Regions from separate parts of the Psychrobacillus sp. FSL H8-0483 genome, predicted to be linked through region 1. Evidence: a T-box and tRNA genes for the amino acid it is inferred to sense, from the RefSeq annotation. Region 1 holds a T-box; the other holds one or more tRNA genes.
The links. A T-box is a leader RNA that pairs with one kind of tRNA and senses whether it is charged. The one in region 1 lies ahead of MHB48_RS13340 (valine--tRNA ligase), so its partner is inferred to be a tRNA-Val.

Region 1 (8,378 bases):
TCTGGTAATCCACTTGCCATGACTGCAGGATATGAAACATTAACGCGTTTAAACGAAGGATCATATGAGCATTTCATCAAACTTGGTGACTTACTGGAAAAAGGTTTCCGCGAAGCAGCGACGAAATATGATATACCACATACCGTGAATCGAGCAGGATCAATGATTGGTTTCTTCTTTACCAATGAGGACGTAATCAGCTATGATCAAGCGAAAAACTCGGATTTAGATTTATTTGCGAAATATTTTCGTTTAATGGCGGAGGAAGGTATTTATTTACCACCTTCCCAGTTTGAAGGAATGTTCTTATCTAGTGCCCACACAGAGGAGCATATTGAAAAGACTGTTCAAGCTTTCCATACAGTGTTTGAAAAATTATCAGCTAAATAATTTGTAAAAAGCCTTGCATATATTGCGAGGCTTTTTCATATTTTCCGATGTCTTTACATAAGTTGTCCTATATGAAGGAGGATGACAAATGGAAGTGAAAAATTGGGAAGTAAAAGAGCAATTTCGTTTTCCCCAAAGCTTTGGGATACCAAAAGAAATTAAAACGGTGAAAGTAACTCCACAATATGAGCAAAGTGAAGTAGAAGACGCGATTCAAATTGGTGGTATTTATCATATTACTTGTTACGTTAGGTTTGAAGAGGGAGAACATGCCCATCATGGGACAGGTGATTTTACTCAAATTGAAGATCTAGATGTGCAAGGAGAGTTTGGATATTTTGAATATGCAGTACCAATGAGTGTAGATATAAGTAAACAAAAAATCCAAGCAGGTAGCACACCTAGCTTAAGCGTTCAAAATGTCAATTCAAAAACGACAGGCCATGAAGGTATTGAAATATCTTGGATAGTAAACTGTGAATACGAAACGTCAAAAGAACAAATAGTAAAAGCTGACGTACAAGAAGCAGTAGCACAGGAAGAACAGGTAGCTCAGGTAGCACAAAAAGAAACAAAAGAATTGAACGCACAGGTACAAGAAGAAAGCGAGAATCTAGAGGAATCGGAGCTTCAATTTATTTTAAATTTGGATGATGGATATTCAAAGCTTACCTTCCCATCAAATTATGTCTTTGTAAAACAAAAAGCAGAAGAAGAGTAGAAAGATAAGTAAAAGAATATCCCAAGTAGTAGGAATAATTAATACACGTATGGTTTGGAAACCACAAATAGGAATAATAATCCCTTTACAATAAAAGCGTGTTTTACGAAGCCACTCAGGTAGTAAATACGGGTTATATCTAGGTCCTTTTCTCATGATAATATCCTCCTTTCGCAAGACTGGACTTGACGGCATATAATAGTATTCGATACAATATAAACAACTATATATGGATGCTATGAATGGGAAGAGTAAAATGATCTGGTTTTCAAAAGAAAGGAAACAATTTGCTGAAATGTTTCTGTGAACCACCATTTGAAGGTAGCCCACGAGCAGTATTTGTGAACTAATAGTAGCAAATACCGGTTTGAAGCCGTTATCGAATTGAGAGCGTGATGCATTCTTTTGCATCTGCGAATAAAGGTGGTACCGCGAACAAACTCCTTCGTCCTTTAAGACGAATGGAGTTTTTTTATATTCTTTTTTAGGAGGAACAGAAAATGACAAATGAAACAACGATGCCAACCAAGTATGATCCACAGTCGATTGAAAAAGGTCGCTACGAGTGGTGGCTAGAAGGGAAATACTTCGAAGCGCATCCAGAAAGCGATAAGAAGCCTTATACAATCGTAATACCGCCCCCAAACGTAACAGGTAAATTACATTTAGGGCACGCATGGGATACAACTCTGCAAGATATTATTATTCGTATGAAGCGTATGCAAGGATACGACGCATTATGGTTACCTGGTATGGACCATGCAGGTATCGCTACACAAGCGAAAGTAGAAGAAAAGCTACGTTCAGAAAATATTTCACGTTATGATTTGGGTCGTGAAAAATTTGTAGAAGAAACATGGAAATGGAAAGAAGAGTATGCTGGTCATATTCGTGCACAATGGTCAAAACTAGGTTTAGGCTTAGACTACTCTCGAGAACGCTTTACATTAGACGAAGGTCTTTCAAACGCAGTAAAAGAAGTATTCGTGAAGCTGTACAATAAAGGGCTGATTTACCGCGGTGAATATATTATTAACTGGGATCCTGCAACAAAAACTGCGCTCTCTGATATCGAAGTAATTCATAAAGATGTACAGGGTGCATTCTATCATATGCATTACCCACTTGCAGATGGTACTGGTTCAATCGACGTTGCGACTACTCGCCCTGAAACAATGCTTGGTGATACTGCGGTTGCAGTTCATCCAGAAGATGACCGTTACAAACATTTAATCGGTAAAACAGTAAAGCTCCCTATCGTTGGTCGTGAAATTCCAATCGTTGGGGATGACTACGTAGATATGGAATTTGGTAGTGGAGCAGTAAAAATTACACCTGCACATGATCCTAACGACTTTGAAATCGGAAATCGTCATAATTTAGAACGTATTTTAGTTATGAATGAAGACGGTACAATGAATAAAAACGCAGCAATTTATGATGGAATGGACCGTTTTGCTTGTCGTAAACAAATCGTAAAAGATTTACAAGACGCTGGTGTTTTATTCAAAATCGAAGAACATATGCATTCAGTAGGACATTCAGAGCGCAGTGGAGCAGTTGTAGAACCATATTTATCAACGCAATGGTTTGTTAAAATGCAACCTCTAGCTGAAGAAGCAATCAAATTACAACAAACAGAAGAAAAAGTAAACTTCGTACCAGATCGCTTTGAGAAAACATACTTACGCTGGATGGAAAACCTTCATGATTGGTGTATCTCTCGACAATTATGGTGGGGCCATCGAATTCCTGCTTGGTATCATAAAGAAACAGGAGAAGTATATGTTGGACACGAAGCTCCAGCAGATGCTGAAAATTGGAAACAAGAAGATGATGTGTTAGATACTTGGTTCTCTTCTGCACTTTGGCCGTTCTCGACATTAGGTTGGCCTAATACAGAAAACGAAGAGTTTAAAAAGTATTATCCAACGAATACACTTGTTACCGGTTATGATATTATATTCTTCTGGGTTTCTCGTATGATTTTCCAAGGGATAGAATTTACAGAAACTCGTCCATTTGAAGATGTATTAATTCATGGACTTGTTCGTGCAGAAGATGGAAGTAAAATGTCGAAATCACTTGGTAATGGTATTGATCCAATGGAAGTTATTGAGCAATACGGTGCAGATTCACTTCGATATTTCTTAAGTACAGGTTCATCTCCAGGGCAAGATTTACGTTATTCTACTGAAAAAGTAGAAGCAGTTTGGAACTTTGCAAATAAGATTTGGAATGCTTCTCGATTTGCATTGATGAATATGGACGGCTTGAAATTTGAAGAGATTAATTTGGATGGGAAAAAATCCGTTGCGGATGCTTGGATATTAACTCGTTTGAATGAAACAATTGAACAAGTAACAAGACTTTCAGAGAAGTATGAGTTTGGTGAAGTAGGTCGTGCCCTGTATAACTTCATATGGGATGATTTGTGTGACTGGTACATCGAGATGGCGAAACTCCCACTAAATGGGGAAGATGAAGAAGCGAAGCAAATGACACGTTCTGTTCTAGCTTATGTACTAGATAACACGATGCGTTTATTGCATCCATTTATGCCATTTATCACGGAAGAGATTTGGCAAAACCTTCCACATGAAGGAGAGTCCATTACAGTAGCTGCATGGCCAACAGTAAACGAAGCTCTTTCGAATAAAGAAGAAGCTGCTAGCATGAAGCTACTTGCTGAAATTATCCGATCTGTTCGTAATATCCGTGCAGAAGTACAAACACCAATGAGTAAAAAAGTGCCATTATACATTTCAGCTAAGGATGCAGAAACACTTGCTGTATTAGAAGCAAATGCAAAATATCTAGAGCGTTTCTGTAACCCAGAACCACTTGTAATTGGTCAAGATATTGAAGCGCCGGGTCAATGTATGTCGACCGTAGTAACAGGGGCAGAATTATTCCTTCCTTTACAAGGACTAATTGATACCGATGCAGAAAAAGCACGTTTAGAAAAAGAGTTAGAAAAATGGGCAAAAGAAGTGAAGCTAGTTCAAGGGAAATTGTCCAACGAACGCTTCGTTTCCAAAGCACCAGAAGCAGTTGTTGCAGAAGAACGTGCGAAAGAACAAGATTATCTAGAAAAACACGCAACTGTGTTAAAACGATTAGAAGAACTGAAAAACCTGTAAGAAGAGTATTAAGAACTGGGATAATTTCGAATGGAGGGTCGTGACGCAAGTCACGACCCTCCATTTTTTTTCGGTAATCTTGTGGCAGTCGTCTGTCCTTCGCCCTCCTACAGCTTTTCGTGACAGGCTACTTCTGTTTTGTATAATGAAAGAATTTAATACTTTCTTCTTATAAAGTAAGCTCCCAAAGATACAATTTCGGTCGCACAGTTGCTTCTTAATAAAATGGGTGCTGTCTATTTTTCTTTCAAATCGTTGACTAATAGTATTGCAACGAGGCAAAATGCTGTGCTTAATTGTTAGTTAGAAAAACCCATTAACGAAAAAAGAGTGCAGCCTCATTTAGATGGAGGCGCACTCTTTTTTCGTTACTTGATTATGGATATACTCCATGATAGGTATAGCAATGTCTTTTTGCGTTGTATGGAAATAAGATCTAGCACCAACTGGATCTTCTATTTCATTGAAAAGCCAGCCACCGTTCGGTAATAAGAGAAAGTCGATTCCAATATAGTCACTTTTTAATGCTTTTGCTATTTTTTCTACATCAGCTAGTTGCTGAGAGTCCAACGTATATTTTTCGACGGTTCCACCGAGTGTGAAATTCGATTTAAAGCTATTCTCAGCGCCAATTCTTTTTACGGCACCTACAACTTGTGTACCGAGCATAAATACGCGTACATCAGTAGCATTTGTTTCAATATATGTTTGTGCAATAATCGTTTGAGAATCATATTGTTTAATAAAAGCCTCTGCATCTTCTTGTGTATGAAAAAGCTCTACCTGCATTCCACCATGGCCATCAGTTGTTTTTAAAACGACAGGATACTCAGAAATCTCTGAGATACTTTGTATTTTCTTAGTTGGCACAGTAGCTATGCCAAGAAGCTGAACGAGCTGCATTGCTTTCCATTTATCATTGGCAATCACATTCACCTCTGCACGATTGAACATGGGAATATTTCGTTGTTCTAATTGCTTAGAAAGCTTTGGGTTTCTAGCTCTAAAAAATATAAAATCGGCCTCTGGAATAGTAGACTGCTGATCATCTACGACAGAAAGTGTATGACCAAGGTTTTCTGCAGCAGTAATTAAACGGTCTATGAAACTACTATTTCGTTCTATTTCTTTTGGTTCGTAGATTAGTAAGCCGTTCATATTGCAGCGATCCTTACTTTAGACAGAATGTAACTAATCATCGCATCTCCTACGTTAATACCTGTTACATTATATATATTACGAATATGGGCAACGCCGTTTACTTCACAAACAAGCGGTTCTTCATTTTCACCAAACAATAAATCGACTCCTGCAAATTCTGCATTTAATGCTTGTGCGGCTTGAATAGCAACTTCTTTTTGTCTTTCGGTAAGAATAATCTGAGATGCAGTACCTCCATTTGTAATGTTGGCACGGAAATCAGTGTCAGAGTGGCGATGCATGCAAGCAACTACTTGTCCACCGACTACATTCACGCGAATATCACGGCCTCTGCTCGACGCTATAAATTCTTGGAAAACGTATTCAATTCCTCTTAATTCATCGACTTTTTCAAAAAACTGCTCTCTTGTCTCTATTAAATATACTTTCATTCCAAATGAGCCATGCGCTTCTTTGATGATCATTGGAAGTGGAATTGTTTGTAGTACCTGTTCATAATAACCTGTATGTTGAATCGAGCAATCTGGATACACTTTTGGAGCAATAATTGTGAGAGGCATTGGAACTTGTGCTTTTGCTAACGCCATATATTGTCGCGCTTTATTATCACAAATTTCAATAACTCCTGGGTCATTAAAGACTGGTATGCCTTCATTTTTTAAATATTGTGCAAGTAAAATATCTTTATCAAGAAAAACAACAAAATCGGGTTTTGCATGTAAACTTTGCTGAACGTTCATTAGGAGCTCATAGTTTTTCACTAAAGTTGCTTGAATTCCTTGCTTTTCAGCTGCTTCCTGAAGCAGGAGCGCTTGATCGATAAATTTATCATGTGTAAGACTACCGTTATAAACAATCCAACATGTCTGCATAATGAATGACCTCCACGGGTACGTGTTATAATATGTTTACAAGAAGTTTAGCACGAAAGTTGCTAAGATGGGAATAGGGTGGAGTAGTTGGAAATAAATAATTTTAATTTATATAAAAAAGAGTGGAAAGTAGAGAGTGAAACAATTATTAAGCCAGGACTGGAAGCTATCCAAAAAGCTTTAGCCAAGCTTGGAAATCCACAAAATAAGCATCGCATAATCCACGTAGCAGGTACAAATGGAAAGGGATCTACTATAGCGTTTTTAAGTGCCATTGCAAAAGAACATGGACTTGCATATGGCTCTTTTACATCTCCAAGCATTATCGATGTACACGATCAAATCCAGGTGAACGGTGTTCCTGTGACTCCGGAACAAATGGATCTTGCTTTTCAAAAAATGTTTCAAGCTGGCTTAAGTGGTATGTTAACCGATTTTGAATTGTTGACTGTTGTTGCTTTTCTCGTTTTGGAAGAAGAAACATTAGATGTTGTTTTTATAGAAGCAGGAATGGGCGGTAGATTTGATAGTACGAATGTGATAGATCGTTCTGTAGCGGTCATTCCAAGCATTTCCATTGATCATACAAATTTTTTAGGTAATACTGTCGAAAAAATAAGTTGGCATAAAGCAGGGATATTAAAAGATAATGGCAAATTAGTAATAGGGGCTTTATCCTCTGAAGCAACAAAAATAGTCCTAGAAGAAGCAATGCAGAAAAATTCAATAGTAATAGAATATAATAAAGCATTTTCTATTATAGGAAATACTTATACATATGAAGAGACTCAGTTTCATCATTTGTACCCACAAATGTTAGGAGAACATCAGTTATCCAATATGTCACTAGCAATAACTGCTCTATTAGAAAGTAATTTTTCGTTAAAGGAATGCCATGTTCAAGCTGCTGTTAAAAAGGCTTTCTTACCAGGTCGGATGGAAAAAATGAGTGAACACGTATACTTCGATGGAGCTCATAACAAAGCGAGTATTGATGCTTTAGTAGATACGATAAAGGAACAATTTCCGAATAAACGAATCCATTGTATTGTCGGTATTTTGAAAGATAAAGACTACATTTACATGTTGCGAAAGCTAGAGGAGGTAGCCTCCAGTTTTGAATTTGTAGATTTTCATCATGAAAGAGCACTATCAGCATCTATTTTATATAAACACTGTTCTCACAGTGCGAAAAGTGTTACTAAAGATGTAGGTGAAATTAATTTAGAAGAAAATTCTAGAATAGATATTACTATTGTCACTGGGTCTCTCTATTTTATTTCAGAAATTAAAGATAAAAACAGGTAAAAGGTAGTTGATAATTATTGGAATCTTCATGATATAATTTATTTAATAAGTGCTATTAGTACCAATAAAAATACACTAAAAGGAGATTAATAGTCCTATGGATATTTCGAGAAAAGCCAAACAGAATATTTTCTTCATGTGGCTATTAGTTGTCCCAATCGGTACTTTTTTGGTGTATAGGTACGCTTCAAGTAAGCCGATTGAATGGGATCTGTATTTTTATTTTGTTGTACTTGCTTTGCTCACGACTATTTTTCCTTTTTTTATCGCAGGGGCGACAATGATCCTTGTTCAATGGGTCAACCTTGCAATTTTTTTGAATTACGGAATTTTAGCAGAACTTGTTGCGATGCAACTTTGTTTAATACCTCTTATATACCATATGAAAATAATGAAAGAGACTAGATATAAACTGTATTATAGTTCTTTTATGTTTTTTGTAATTTCTATTGCGTGTGGCTCTTTTGTGATTTGGCTTGGGTACGATATAGGTACTCTAGTGATTAAAGATGTTCTTATATTTGGATCCATTTATGCTTTTTTAAGTATTATTCTCAACCATGTTCTTTTATATGTTCGACAGGTAGCTACTGGATTAAAACCAGATTTTTTTACAAAGGATTTTGCATGGGATATTATCTGTACAATGATTACGCTACCTTTTGGTATAAGCTTATTTTTCTTAGAAAGTTATGTTGGAGCTATTGCTTTTGTACTATTAGGAGTCCCATTTTTAATGATTACATTATTAATTCGTATGTACAATGACTCGGAAAAGGTAAA
Region 2 (7,063 bases), 570 kb from region 1:
ACTAGGGGCCCATCCCGGGTTACCGAATTCAGACAAACTCCGAATGCCAATGATTTATGTTTGGGAGTCAGACTGCGAGTGATAAGATCCGTAGTCAAGAGGGAAACAGCCCAGACCACCAGCTAAGGTCCCAAAGTATTTGTTAAGTGGAAAAGGATGTGGCGTTGCTTAGACAACCAGGATGTTGGCTTAGAAGCAGCCATCATTTAAAGAGTGCGTAATAGCTCACTGGTCGAGTGACGCTGCGCCGAAAATGTATCGGGGCTAAACAAATCACCGAAGCTGTGGATTGATACCTTTGGTATCAGTGGTAGGAGAGCGTTCTAAGGGCGTTGAAGTCAGACCGGAAGGACTGGTGGAGCGCTTAGAAGTGAGAATGCCGGTATGAGTAGCGAAAGACGGGTGAGAATCCCGTCCACCGTATGACTAAGGTTTCCTGAGGAAGGCTCGTCCGCTCAGGGTTAGTCGGGACCTAAGTCGAGGCCGATAGGCGTAGACGATGGACAACAGGTTGATATTCCTGTACCACCAAACCACCGTTTGAGTAATGGGGGGACGCAGAAGGATAGGGTAAGCGTGCTGTTGGTTATGCACGTCCAAGCAGTAAGGTGTGAATGTAGGAAAATCCGCATTCTATAACATTGAGCTGTGATGGCGAGGACTTAGTCCGAAGTTCCTGATTTCACACTGCCAAGAAAAGCCTCTAGCGAGGTGATAGGTGCCCGTACCGCAAACCGACACAGGTAGTCGAGGAGAGAATCCTAAGGTGAGCGAGAGAACTCTCGTTAAGGAACTCGGCAAAATGACCCCGTAACTTCGGGAGAAGGGGTGCTCTTTTGGGTGAATAGCCTAGAAGAGCCGCAGTGAATAGGCCCAGGCGACTGTTTAGCAAAAACACAGGTCTCTGCAAAACCGTAAGGTGAAGTATAGGGGCTGACGCCTGCCCGGTGCTGGAAGGTTAAGAGGAGTGCTTAGCGCAAGCGAAGGTGCGAATTGAAGCCCCAGTAAACGGCGGCCGTAACTATAACGGTCCTAAGGTAGCGAAATTCCTTGTCGGGTAAGTTCCGACCCGCACGAAAGGCGTAACGATCTGGGCACTGTCTCAACGAGAGACTCGGTGAAATTATAGTACCTGTGAAGATGCAGGTTACCCGCGACAGGACGGAAAGACCCCGTGGAGCTTTACTATAGCTTGATATTGAATTTTGGTGCAACTTGTACAGGATAGGCAGGAGCCTTAGAGCCCGGAGCGCCAGCTTCGGAGGAGGCGTCGGTGGGATACTGCCCTGGTTGTATTGAAATTCTAACCCATACCCGTAACCCGGGTAGGAGACAGTGTCAGGCGGGTAGTTTGACTGGGGCGGTCGCCTCCTAAAGTGTAACGGAGGCGCCCAAAGGTTCCCTCAGAATGGTTGGAAATCATTCGAAGAGTGTAAAGGCAGAAGGGAGCTTGACTGCGAGACCTACAAGTCGAGCAGGGTCGAAAGACGGGCTTAGTGATCCGGTGGTTCCGCATGGAAGGGCCATCGCTCAACGGATAAAAGCTACCCCGGGGATAACAGGCTTATCTCCCCCAAGAGTCCACATCGACGGGGAGGTTTGGCACCTCGATGTCGGCTCATCGCATCCTGGGGCTGTAGTCGGTCCCAAGGGTTGGGCTGTTCGCCCATTAAAGCGGTACGCGAGCTGGGTTCAGAACGTCGTGAGACAGTTCGGTCCCTATCCGTCGTGGGCGTAGGAAATTTGAGAGGAGCTGTCCTTAGTACGAGAGGACCGGGATGGACACACCGCTGGTGTACCAGTTGTTCTGCCAAGAGCATCGCTGGGTAGCTATGTGTGGACGGGATAAGTGCTGAAAGCATCTAAGCACGAAGCCCCCCTCAAGATGAGATTTCCCATTACGCAAGTAAGTAAGATCCCTCAAAGACGATGAGGTAGATAGGTTCGGGGTGGAAGCGTGGTGACACGTGCAGCTGACGAATACTAATCGATCGAGGACTTAACCAAAATAGAATTTGAATAATTCAATGTCTTTTATCCAGTTTTGAAAGAATAAAAAAGATTTTTTAAAAAAACTATTGCAATAAAGTTATAGTTATGATATAATAAATCTTGTCTTTCAAGTTAATATGTCTAGTGATGATGGAGAAGAGGTCACACCCGTTCCCATACCGAACACGGAAGTTAAGCTCTTCATCGCCGATGGTAGTTGGGGGTTTCCCCCTGCAAGAGTAGGACGTCGCTGGGCATAACAACATTCCGAAGTAGCTCAGTGGTAGAGCAATCGACTGTTAATCGATTGGTCGTAGGTTCGAGTCCTACCTTCGGAGCCATTTTTGGAGAGCTGTCCGAGTGGCCGAAGGAGCACGATTGGAAATCGTGTAGGCGGGTAACACTGTCTCAAGGGTTCAAATCCCTTGCTCTCCGCCAGATAACTTTCATTACTATATAATGGCCCCTTGGTCAAGCGGTTAAGACACCGCCCTTTCACGGCGGTAACACGGGTTCGAATCCCGTAGGGGTCACCATTTATTTTTCAAAAGAATAAAACCAGCATTTTGGAGGATTAGCTCAGCTGGGAGAGCATCTGCCTTACAAGCAGAGGGTCGGCGGTTCGAGCCCGTCATCCTCCACCATTATTTTAAAAAGTTCATTATATTATTATCGCGGGGTGGAGCAGTTCGGTAGCTCGTCGGGCTCATAACCCGAAGGTCACAGGTTCAAATCCTGTCCCCGCAACCAAATGGTCCCGTGGTGTAGCGGTTAACATGCCTGCCTGTCACGCAGGAGATCGCCGGTTCGATCCCGGTCGGGACCGCCATTTTTAAAAAAATACATATGTGGCTCAGTAGCTCAGTCGGTAGAGCAAAGGACTGAAAATCCTTGTGTCGGCGGTTCGATTCCGTCCTGAGCCACCATATATACGCCGAAATAGCTCAATTGGTAGAGCAACTGACTTGTAATCAGTAGGTTGGGGGTTCAAGTCCTCTTTTCGGCACCACTGTTTAGTGGAGGGGTAGCGAAGTGGCTAAACGCGGCGGACTGTAAATCCGCTCCTTAGGGTTCGGCGGTTCGAATCCGTCCCCCTCCACCAGTTTTTATTTTAGGGGCATAGTTTAACGGTAGAATAGAGGTCTCCAAAACCTTTGATGTGGGTTCGATTCCTACTGCCCCTGCCAACTATAAAGTTAACTTGAATAATGGCGGTTGTGGCGAAGTGGTTAACGCATCGGATTGTGATTCCGACATTCGTGGGTTCAATTCCCATCAGTCGCCCCATATTCCTAATTTGTTAACTCTTTTTTTATTTGTGGCGGTTGTGGCGAAGTGGTTAACGCACCGGATTGTGATTCCGGCATTCGTGGGTTCAATTCCCATCAGTCGCCCCATTGGGGTATAGCCAAGCGGTAAGGCAACGGATTTTGATTCCGTCATGCCCTGGTTCGAATCCAGGTACCCCAGTTTATTTGCGGAAGTAGTTCAGTGGTAGAACACCACCTTGCCAAGGTGGGGGTCGCGAGTTCGAACCTCGTCTTCCGCTCCAATTTATATGGCGGCATAGCCAAGTGGTAAGGCACAGGTCTGCAACACCTTTATCACCGGTTCAAATCCGGTTGCCGCCTCCAATTTTTAAATAACTGCCTAGTATTTTTGCCGGTGTGGCGGAATTGGCAGACGCGCGGGACTCAAAATCCCGTATCCTCTGGATGTGTCGGTTCGACCCCGACCACCGGTATAAAAATTATGACTTAAAGTCATATATATCAAGACTTCTAACTACTTGTTAGAGGTCTTTTTTGTTGTCTAAATAAGAGGACTGAAATAAGCTAAAATCCCGTGCTTTGAATCCCGTACATAGGGGAAATAGGATGTCTAGAAGAAGTAAGAGCTTATCAACAAAAGAGTTGAGTATGAATAAATTAAAAATTTCTGATGAAGAAGCTTTTCAGAAGTTTGAGAGAGATTGCTTGATAAGAAATTTAAGAACTGAGACATTGAGGTACTACAAGGAGAAGATTGCAGCTACAAAGAGCACTCAAGGAGAAATTAGGATGGATAAGCAACTTCAAGATTATTCTTCTCGTATCAAAGGAGAAGATTTAAGTTAGAAAAAACTCTTTCAACTTTTGTATAACTTGCACCGTGAAATAAATAATCACGAGTCAATTGATTTTTTGAAGTTATGGCCAGATTAATGACCATCAGTAACGATCTCAATACCACGCATCATAAACGCAGCAAAACCTGTTAACACACGACCTGAAGCCGCATCGTGAGAATTAGTAGGACCAGGAGCATTCATGGCTGCACGCATTGCTGAAACCCCTGGTAAACTAGGATTAGCTTCACCAGTTTTAACAATGTGTTTGTCAAGTTTTGCAAAGAATGATTGAGGCGCACCCCATGCTAATGAGTAAAGATATACTGATGATTGTCTATGTGCTGGACCCATTAAACCAATAGCTTCATCATATCGAGCTTGCTCAGAAGCAGGTTTCGGGTCTGGTGTAAAGTTTGCTGTATCAACAACAGCGAGAGCGCCATCAAGAATCGATTGAGTTACTGGATCGCCTTTAGAATTGTGGAATTCGTCTAATCGAATATTCTTAGTATCAATCAAGTTTTCGTAGTATGAAGCAATACGTTCACCTGCTGCTTGATACTTATTAGTAGATACTGGAGTTACAGTAAATTTTTTCAGCGATAATCCACGGTAAGCTAAAAGTAAAGATTGGCCTACTACTGAGTTATAACCAGTTGAACCGAATAACCGTCGAGGTGCAGTTAGACCTCCACCAATTACAAAGTAACCACCGTTATTAATTTTGTTTTCGAATCCTAAAAGAGCATTTGAATAGTTAATCAGATGGGTAGATGAAGCAGAAGATTTAGCTACTAAGTTTTCGTACATACCTAAAGCACCAATTAAGATAGCTGTACCATTAAGACTCATTAGAGGAACTTTAATTGAATTACCAGTTTGGTATTCTGAATAAGTTGTTGGAACTCGGTTACCCCACAAGCCACCTGGAAGATAATAATCAGCAAGAATCGATTTTGCTTTCGATACCAAAGCAGTTAAACCATTGTTCACGTGAGTTTGGTTCGTCGAGCTCAACTTCGCGTAAGCTGTACCACTTTTAATAATGGCAAGACCCATAATTAAGAAAGACTCATTTAAAAAATTACTATTCGGCAAATTATCGCCAGTCATGTAACCCTCTGATTGAAGGATACTTATTAATGTTTCGATCTCTGTTTTAATACGGCCTTGACGTGCAGTATTAGTATCTGGAACTTTGTTGTGAAAAGCGCCTAAGAATTGCAACTGTTCTCCAAGTCGCATTGCGTTTGTTTCTCCAAGTGGTAATGCGCGAGGACCTGTGATTTGTGTTAATGCTGAGTTGTATTTGAGGCCTGATGGAAAATAAGTTTCGAATAAAGTAGTTACTTCTGACACAGTATTAAGATTAGCCAATGTGAAAATTCCCCCTGTATGATAATTAGTAATATAAAAAAACGTGATTAGTTTTATCACCAGTCACGTTAAATCATATTATGATTATTAACCTTTTAATATTTCAAGTAATGGATCTTCTTCGTCGGCTTTCTTATCAATTTTCATACCAGCTAATTGAGTTTATAAAGTTCTAAACTGATTTAGATATTTTTGTTTTGTTCCGACTGCAGGATGCTCTTTTATTTGAGCGTTTCTTAATCAGCAGTTTGTTCGAGAAGTGGAATATCTACATATCGGTCCTCTTGATTGATAATCAATCTTTCTGAATTGATAATGTGATCAGCTTGTGGTCAGATGGCTTCTATTTTAGTGGATGGTTTCGACATACCCTTTATTGGAATTAATGCCACAGTTGTTCAATAATTTCTGAGAAACATATATTGTTTTAGTACATGAATATTATCATTTTCTCTCCTCATAATAAAATACAAGAAGGAGGGATATTTTTATGGCAAAAAGAACAAAGAAAAATGATCCGCAGCAAAAGAACAAAAAGGGATTTAATTCTAGTAAACAGGACTCCGAGTTTTCAACAGAATTTGGTAGTGCAAAGGCTAATCAAGCACATAAGGAAAAAGCGAAAGAATTCAGAGATAAATTTTAAGATTCTGTAAGCAAGTACAAAATCCGCATGGTAAGATAAAATCATTAAAGCAACTTGCTGAAGAAGTAGGAAAAGAAGAGGTTATTGAGTTTCTGCTCCTATTGGGGCAGCCACTAGCCAGCTTGAATTTCGTCCCATTGGGTGGTAAGTAATTACTTCAAAGCCTAGTTAATTTACCCCCAATTGTTAGTCTCTCGAAGTATTGAAAATATTCTTGAAATCAAAAGGGGCCTGTTACTTCTCAGTTGAGACAGGCACCCTTTTGGATATAATAAATTTTTTAATATCTAGATGATATTCTCTTCATTTATCTATGTTGATCTAGAAGAATTTGATTACCATCTGGATCTACTATTGTAAAATGTGCAGGTCCTTCGGTTGTTTCATCTGCTTCGGTCAGCATTTTTATTCCTTTTTGTTTAAGCTGTTTTTGGAGTTCGCGAATGTCAGTAAAAGATTCAAGATTTTCGGCATTGCTATTCCATCCGGGATTAAAGGTTAGAATATTTTTCTCAAACATTCCTTGGAATAAACCAATTATGGTATCTTCATTCTTCATGATAAGCCAATTTTGAGAAATATCGCCTCCAAGGGATTGAAATCCAAGTTTTTCATAAAATGCTTTTGAAGCATTAATATCTTTGACATTTAAACTTACCGAAAACGCACCTAGTTTCATAGTTCTCCACCTTTCATGATTAATCGTTATTTTTGATATCTTAAAATTAAATCATTTATTATTATAAATTAAGTTGGTATCATTTACTATTTTTTCGAACTTATTGGCTCTTTAATCTCAAGTGAGTTTAGGGTTAACAATTAATACTCTCTGATACCTTGTCCAGAAAATTACAACCCAATGTGCAGTCCATGAACCGTAAGTCGGGTGTCGCACATCGCACATCGCAATTTCCACTGCCTTCCCTTATATAATAGAA

Region 2: it has a tRNA-Val gene. The T-box ahead of MHB48_RS13340 (valine--tRNA ligase) is inferred to sense a tRNA for this amino acid. The anticodon was not compared.

What each region holds. Positions count from the first base shown of each region.
Region 1 covers NZ_CP152052.1:2,775,839-2,784,216, reverse strand. The annotation lists gene hemL (glutamate-1-semialdehyde 2,1-aminomutase) at 1-390, shown strand, start outside; gene MHB48_RS13345 (hypothetical protein) at 479-1,111, shown strand; T-box leader at 1,341-1,567, shown strand; gene MHB48_RS13340 (valine--tRNA ligase) at 1,612-4,254, shown strand; gene MHB48_RS13335 (ATP-grasp domain-containing protein) at 4,597-5,412, opposite strand; gene MHB48_RS13330 (RimK family alpha-L-glutamate ligase) at 5,409-6,287, opposite strand; gene MHB48_RS13325 (folylpolyglutamate synthase/dihydrofolate synthase family protein) at 6,375-7,595, shown strand; gene MHB48_RS13320 (sensor domain-containing diguanylate cyclase) at 7,693-8,378, shown strand, end outside.
Region 2 covers NZ_CP152052.1:3,344,688-3,351,750, reverse strand. The annotation lists rRNA gene MHB48_RS16350 (23S ribosomal RNA) at 1-2,007, shown strand, start outside; rRNA gene rrf (5S ribosomal RNA) at 2,133-2,248, shown strand; tRNA gene MHB48_RS16340 (tRNA-Asn) at 2,259-2,333, shown strand; tRNA gene MHB48_RS16335 (tRNA-Ser) at 2,339-2,430, shown strand; tRNA gene MHB48_RS16330 (tRNA-Glu) at 2,454-2,528, shown strand; tRNA gene MHB48_RS16325 (tRNA-Val) at 2,561-2,636, shown strand; tRNA gene MHB48_RS16320 (tRNA-Met) at 2,666-2,742, shown strand; tRNA gene MHB48_RS16315 (tRNA-Asp) at 2,746-2,821, shown strand; tRNA gene MHB48_RS16310 (tRNA-Phe) at 2,843-2,918, shown strand; tRNA gene MHB48_RS16305 (tRNA-Thr) at 2,926-3,001, shown strand; tRNA gene MHB48_RS16300 (tRNA-Tyr) at 3,011-3,094, shown strand; tRNA gene MHB48_RS16295 (tRNA-Trp) at 3,106-3,179, shown strand; tRNA gene MHB48_RS16290 (tRNA-His) at 3,204-3,279, shown strand; tRNA gene MHB48_RS16285 (tRNA-His) at 3,314-3,389, shown strand; tRNA gene MHB48_RS16280 (tRNA-Gln) at 3,391-3,462, shown strand; tRNA gene MHB48_RS16275 (tRNA-Gly) at 3,470-3,544, shown strand; tRNA gene MHB48_RS16270 (tRNA-Cys) at 3,553-3,626, shown strand; tRNA gene MHB48_RS16265 (tRNA-Leu) at 3,654-3,736, shown strand; gene MHB48_RS16260 (hypothetical protein) at 3,870-4,109, shown strand; gene MHB48_RS16255 (hypothetical protein) at 4,193-5,479, opposite strand; gene MHB48_RS16250 (hypothetical protein) at 5,970-6,125, shown strand; gene MHB48_RS16245 (DUF6254 family protein) at 6,119-6,277, shown strand; gene MHB48_RS16240 (VOC family protein) at 6,433-6,804, opposite strand.